2 linked regions of the Crateriforma conspicua genome follow. The protein of the gene in region 2 binds, or shares a complex with, the protein of the main gene of each other region. Links are inferred from orthologs where the notes say so. Each region holds a gene or a part of one and is shown on either strand. Other genes may lie near its edges.

Evidence for each region.
Region 1: the proteins of Mal65_RS11155 (region 2) and Mal65_RS19670 are in contact, whole or in part, in a crystal structure (PDB 5UE9), measured with the Lactococcus lactis proteins. The link is inferred for Crateriforma conspicua from one-to-one orthologs. Residues at the interface, in WP_025017116.1 of Lactococcus lactis: Gly25, Phe27, Phe29, Glu32, Tyr33, Lys35, Tyr36, Lys48, Phe56, Thr60, Pro61, Arg62, Val63, Ala64, Glu65, Thr66, Ala67, Ser68, Gly69, Met70, Ile74, Gln77, Pro223, Glu251, Phe274, Ala275, Pro277, Phe278; in WP_023189152.1 of Lactococcus lactis: Leu4, Gln5, Ala47, Ser48, Met49, Leu50, Leu51, Arg52, Arg53, Met95, Leu98, Arg223, Met224, Ala225, Cys226, Ile228, Gly229, Ala230, Cys231, Tyr232, Ala233, Val235, Glu236, His237, Asn243, His244, Ala245, Lys247, Glu250.

The regions. Positions count from the first base shown.
Region 1 is NZ_CP036319.1:5,383,989-5,387,147, reverse strand. The notes cover bases 183-3,016. They hold Mal65_RS19670 (dihydroorotate dehydrogenase electron transfer subunit), read right to left. Parts: upstream 2,122-3,016; coding sequence 1,243-2,121; downstream 183-1,242. Other genes in these bases: Mal65_RS19665 (pseudouridine synthase), read right to left, coding at 2,153-3,016; Mal65_RS19675 (TlpA family protein disulfide reductase), read right to left, coding at 183-1,190. Outside these bases: more of Mal65_RS19675, read right to left, coding at 1-182; more of Mal65_RS19665, read right to left, coding at 3,017-3,159.
Region 2 is NZ_CP036319.1:2,930,402-2,933,656, reverse strand. The notes cover bases 15-2,944. They hold Mal65_RS11155 (dihydroorotate dehydrogenase), read right to left. Parts: upstream 1,977-2,944; coding sequence 1,053-1,976; downstream 15-1,052. Other genes in these bases: Mal65_RS11145 (TerB family tellurite resistance protein), read right to left, coding at 2,808-2,944; Mal65_RS11150 (phosphopantothenoylcysteine decarboxylase domain-containing protein), read right to left, coding at 2,125-2,769; Mal65_RS11160 (DUF1559 domain-containing protein), read right to left, coding at 15-653. Also shown: more of Mal65_RS11160, read right to left, coding at 1-14; more of Mal65_RS11145, read right to left, coding at 2,945-3,224.

The sequences.
Region 1 (3,159 bases), 2.5 Mb from region 2 along the record:
GCTCGCGCATCGCGCAGTTCCAAGGCCAGTTGAACGTCTTGCCCCATGGCGGATGCATCATCGGCAAAACGCTGCTCCAAGATCTCGTAAGTGATGTCAGCCAATTCCGGTTGGTTGCCGGATTCGAACTGCAATGTGGTGCCGCATAGGTAACGGACCGACAACAAATCGGGAGCTTCACGCAACAGCGTTTCCACGGCTTCACGCCACCGCGTCGGATTGATCGTTTGACCCTCAATGGCCTTGGCCACCAGTTGGTCGATCGCATCGAACTTCACATTGCCCGCGTACTGTGCGGCCATAGCACTGATGTTCGGATCCGATGAAGCGCCGAACTTATCCAAAATCATCCGGCGGACTTCGTCGGATTCGGCGGGATGATCCAGCTTGGCCAGCCACTGTCTCGCTTGGGCCATCGCGACGATGGCCATGACGTTTTGATCCGAAGTGATTTCAATCAGTTCCCGGTTCAACTGGACCAGGTCATCGGCCGCCTGTTCATCGCCATTTTGCAAACGTTCCAACCCAAAACCGATCAGCACCAGTTGGCTGTCCACCTTCAAATCATCGGATTCGGAGCGGACGTATTCGCTGGCCAAGTCTTCCAGTAACTCCGCCGATCGCAAGTCACCCAGTTGTGCCAAGTGTGATAGGCCCTGCAGTTCGGCGCGTTTCCCCAGGGTCATTTGTTCGGGGGTAGCGTCGGGATGCGAGGCCAATCGTCTGGCGGCTTGCAACTTTGCATCGGCAATCTTCTTGGCCTGTGCCAGGCGTTCCTGTTGCGACGCGTCGCTTTGCATCGTCAACGCCATTTCCATTTCTCGGTCGGCAGTGGCCAATAGAACGGCCAGACGATCGGGGGAAAGGTTCGCCTTGAGCTGCTCCGTCGCCTGACTTGGCGGTTGAGCCAATTCCAACTCGGGTGGCTCGGCCAACTGGTCCAATAAGTCACCGCCGCCTTGTTCGGTGGGCGAAGGTGTCATGGCAGTGTCTGAAATCGGCGGTGCGACTGGATTGTTATTGGGGCGACCGGTGGGTGATGGTCGGCCGGCAAAGTCCGTTTCGTCTTCTTGCGGCAGCGGGGGCGTTGGCTGACCGTCGCTGTCGACAACGTCGGTTTCGGACGATGAATTGCAGCCGGCCAGAATCGCCAGTCCCAGCAGCGCGGCCACCGCGAACAATCGCGGCATGCGAAACGACGATATAGGGTTCGCGACGAGGTGGTTCCACATTCTGAACAAATTAGTCATCCCAATGGACCCGCGAGGAATCGAAGATGGGACCTTCGACGCACGTTCGTTTGTAGTCCCAAGGTTGGTTTGGATCGTCCTGTCGAATTTTCGCGACGCAGGAAAAACAGATGCCGATGCCGCAGGCCATGGGGGTTTCCATGCTGACCTGACAATCGACCCCGTGTTGATCGCAGACTTCGGAAACTCGCTGCATCATGATTTCCGGTCCACAAGTCACCACACGCGTCGTGCCGGTGTCTTTCAGTTCGGTCAATCGCGTGGCCAAAACATCCGGCACCCGTCCAGTCTGTCCCGTCGAACCATCGTCGGTGCAAACGGTGACTTCAAAGCCGGCGGTGCGAAACGCTTCGACACCCGCCAACAATTCAGCGGTTCGAGCCCCATAAATGATTTCGACGTGGCTTGCCCAACCATGTTCGCGGCCGAAATCGGTGGTCCCTATCGCTTCTTTTCCAAGCAATAGCATCGGAGTCTGGCCGATGCCGCCGGCAGTCATGATCAGGCGGTCACACGGGCGAGCGGCAAAGCCGTTGCCAAGCGGTCCCCAAACATCCATCGGGGTACCCACCGGTGCGGAAGCCAACGCTCGCGTCAACGTGCCTTTGCGAAGGTAGATCAATTCGATGAACCGTGGGGAACCCGAATCGTCGTTGATGATGTCCCAAACGGCAAAGGCGCGGCCGATCAGCGGGGCGTCATGCTGGGCCATGCGAATCATCACAAACTGGCCGGGGATCACGGCCCCAGCAATCTCCGGTGCATCGATTCGGCACAGAAAAGTGTCTCGAGCGACGCAGCGATTGGTCACCAGCGGTGATCGCAATTGCACGAGGTTGTCGGCGTAGTGATCAGCGTGCAGCGAAGTCATGGCGTCATGCAAATCCGGAAAGAGAACAAATTTAACGACGGCGACGTTTTTTCGTATTGGCTTTCGGGCCGGCGGATCGGCTGCCAGCGCGTTTCTTGGTGCCACGTTTTGTTGCACGGCCTTGTGAACCGGTGCGACCTGATCCGGATCGAGACGCCGCCGGTCGCTTGGCTGCTTTTTTCCGAGACGGCTTTTTGGAACGTTTGGCGGGCCGTCCCTCAACGGTGTCGACTGGTTCGGGCGCATCACCGCCAATGACGGCGCCGATTCGGCGATGGGACGACGGCAGGGGGAAAGATGAATCCGATCGCTCGTCGCGGCGATTGCGGTCGGGATCGGGCGTGCGGCCGGACCGTTTCGCAGCCGCTTTCTTGGCTGTGGATTTCGTCGACTTTGGTCGCGGGCCGTCGGTGCCGCTGCGCTGTCGCGGTTTCTTGCCACCCTTGCGCCGGCTGGGATGCGTCGGGGTGTCGTCATCGCCACCGGGTTGAACGGACGCGTACAGCTTGGCGACTTCGTCGTGCCGCAGCGCGCGATACGCCCCGGCGGGAACATCGCCCAGACGCAACGGGCCGATCGCGATCCGACGAAGTTTTTGAACCTTGTGACCCAGCCTGGCAAGGATCCGGCGGATCTCACGGTTCTTTCCTTCACGCAGTACGATTTCCAATTCCGTGGATCGGCCGCGAGTCTTTAACAGCTTGGCACCCTCGACGCGGACCATCCCCTCCGCGATGTGAATGCCGCGACGCATCTGTTTCATTGTTTCGCCGTCAACCTTACCGGCGACGGTGACGCGATAGATTTTGCGAACACCGAACTTGGGGTGGGCCAATTGTTGGGCCAGATCCCCATCGTTGGTCAGCAGGATCAGACCTTCGCTGTTGCGGTCCAGGCGGCCGACCGGAAAGACACGTTCGTCGGGCGGCACCAAGTCGATCACTCGGGGGCGTCCCTGGGGGTCGCGGTTGGTCGTGACGACGCCGGTCGGTTTATGAACGGCGTAATACACGTGTCGTGACGGCCGGATCGGCGAAT
Region 2 (3,255 bases):
GCCATCGTGTTGGCGGTTCCGTCGACGATGTCACGGAATCGCGTGACCGTGGCGCTCAGGAACAACCCACGTTTGATTTCCTTGGGCGGGTTTCCCCATCCCAACGCTCGCACGCAATCGCCGATGCAGGCACCATAGTTGGTCGTCCCGGTGGTCACCGGCGGCCCCGCGTCGCTGGGGCACTGCAGCGCCGAAACCAGCGTCCGCCAAGGCGTGTATTGCCCTTTCCAGGGAACGGGGCCCATCGACGGATAAGCCCCATTGGGTGCCGCGTTGCCGTTGTACTGCACCGAGACGGGATTGCTGATCGTGTCCCACAAGGGTTGTTGTTCCAAGAACGGCGTCAGGGCAACCAGCATGCTGAGACGCCGGAAATTGTGCGTGTCATTGCTGTACACGTTCATGTTGTCCCAGCTGATTCCGTAACCCTTGCGGCCGGTCGTACCGGCGCGGTGGGCGGGAAATTGCTTGAACGCACTGTGATAGTTGTGCAGCGCCAAGCCCAGTTGTTTGGCGTTGTTGCTGCACGACATTCGACGTGCGGCTTCGCGAGCGGACTGGACCGCCGGAAGCAACAAGCCGACCAGGACACCGATAATCGCGATCACGACCAACAATTCGACGAGTGTGAAGGCCTTGCGTGGGTTTCGCATGGTCACATCTCCCATTTCAAAGTAACAGAACACGGAATGAACCAAATCGGCTTCGTTGGTCCGCGCCGCCGGTGCCCCCAACCGCAACCTTGCCGTCCGGCCGACTTCGTTTCTTGCATCCGTGGCGAAACGTTGAAGCGGTCTCGCACGAAAGCCGAAACGCCATTCTAAATCTGCAGCGTTGGATGCCACGCCACTAGACGACCCAAAATGACTGTCCACATCGTCGCACGTGACAGGACGTCGCACCGGAGATCCGCCTGTCACACAAAAAGACATGCCTTTGCACCGGAGGGAATCTTTCCGGCAAACACCGGCGTGGATACCTCACCGGCATGCGGCAAGCTGCCGCGGAAAAAGACGGGTGAGAGGGAAGACGCCCAGACCAATACCCCGGGCTTAAACTTTCAGTGTGCCGATCAAATCGGTGATGCGATCCACACCTTCGGCACGCAGCACTTCGGGCAATTCGCCGACCAGACGTGTGGAGACGTGAGGGTCGTAGTAATTCGCCGTACCGATCTGAACAGCCGACGCACCGGTCACCAAGAATTGCATTACATCGTCGATGTTGGCGATGCCACCAATCCCGATGATCGGAATGTCCACCGCTTGTCGGACTTGATGGACGCATCGCAGTGCAATCGGCTTGATGGCCGGACCGCTCAGCCCGCCCATCCCGTTGCCCAAGATGGGACGACGTGAACGCCAGTTGACGGCCATCGCCAGCACGGTGTTGATCAGACAAACCGCGTCGGCCCCACCATCGGCCGCCGCCGCCGCGATGTCGGCGATCCGCGTCACGTTCGGCGTCAGCTTGGCCAAAATCGGCAGATCACAATTCTGTCGAACCTGGTCGACGACTTTCCGGCAACTGTCGGCATCGGTACCGAAATCAATACCACCGGAAACATTGGGACACGACAAATTCAGCTCGATCGCCGCGGCACCACCCTGTTCGGCGATCCGCCCTGCCAGCGAAACGAAATCGTCGCGTGTCCGGCCGGCGATGCTGACCACCACGGGGGTCGGCAACTGTCGCAGGTAGGGCAGGTGATGCTGGATGAACGCGTCCACGCCGTCATTGTCCAACCCGATCGCGTTCAACAGACCGGCCGACGTTTCAACCGTTCGCCAGGGCGGATTGCCCATCCTTGGTTCGGCGGTGATCGTCTTGGGCAACAAGCCACCCAGCAGTGACAGGTCGACGACTTTTTCCATCTCGCGGGCATAACCGAACGTGCCGGAAGCAACCATGATCGGATTGCCTAGCTTCAGTCGCCCCAGTTGAACTGACAGATCGGGCGTCATGGAATTCGTCATCGAACGTGTCGTCATGAAACGGGCGTCATCAAGAAATTGGCATCGCGCCGGCGGGGCGTGGGACGGAAGTCTACCGCCATGGCCGGGACCTTCGGTAGGGCGGCGCCGATGCGTGGGTCGTCAAAGGCAATCGGTCGATTGCGTTGCGTCAAGCACCCGAACGCGCGACGACCAGACGCTGATCGATGTGCCGCAGCAATTCATCCGCAACGACTTCTTTGCTGCCGCGGATGTCGGCGATCACGTCGCCGTGGACGTCCAGCAATTCGACTTCGTTTTCCTGGCTGTCGATTGCTTGGGGGCCGTTGCTGACGATCAAGTCACAGTGTTTCTTCTGCAGCTTCACCGTCGCGCGAAACCGGTGGTCTTCCGTTTCCAAAGCAAAGCCGACGACCCATTGGTCGTCACGTTTCTGCTGGCCCAGCGTCGCGACGACGTCCGGGGTTTCGACCAGTTCCAATTGAATCGGGTGGCCGGTTTTGGACAGCTTTTGTTCGCTGACCACCCGCGGCATGTAATCACAGGGGGCCGCCGCACCGATCGCGCCGTCACAGCGGGCGAATTCGTTTTGCGCGGCATCCAGCATTTCATCGGTGGTCCGTACCGGAATGACCCGGGCGGCCTGCGGATATTCGACCTGGACGGGCCCACTGATGATGACAACGTCGTGGCCCAGGCCGATCGCGGCAGATGCCAACGCGGCGCCCATCCGACCGCTGGATGCGTTGGTCAAATAACGCACCGGGTCGATGTATTGTCGAGTCGGACCGGACGTGATCAAGATGCGAGCCATGTCGGCGATCTTTCCTTCAATCAAAAAACACGGTGGGTTCAGGATCCTGAACCTTCGTCCGTTTCTGAATCTTGCACCGGAGCCCCCGCGTCACCGACCGGCGGCATCGATGCCAACAGACGATCCAAATCCTCGGGCGTCAGATTCATCCGTGCCGCGGCCAGTGCAAACAGCCTTTTTTCGCTTTCTTGCAAGTCACCGTCGGCCGCCATCACACGAATCAAATCCTTCATCAAGGCTTCGCGATCGTCCGGATCTTCGGGCAATTCCAACGCCGCATCATCACTCAGGCTGTACCGAATCGCTTCGTGCAATTCGATTTCGCTTAAGCCCAGCTCGATGCAACGGTCGGCCACCACGTTGACTTCGCGTTCGCCCAACTGCCCATCGGCCAGGGCCATGACGACCAAATTTTGAAGGTGGCGTTTTCGCCGAATGAAACTTTCGTCGGCCATCAGATTCCACAGCGTTGGGTGCACGGTCACG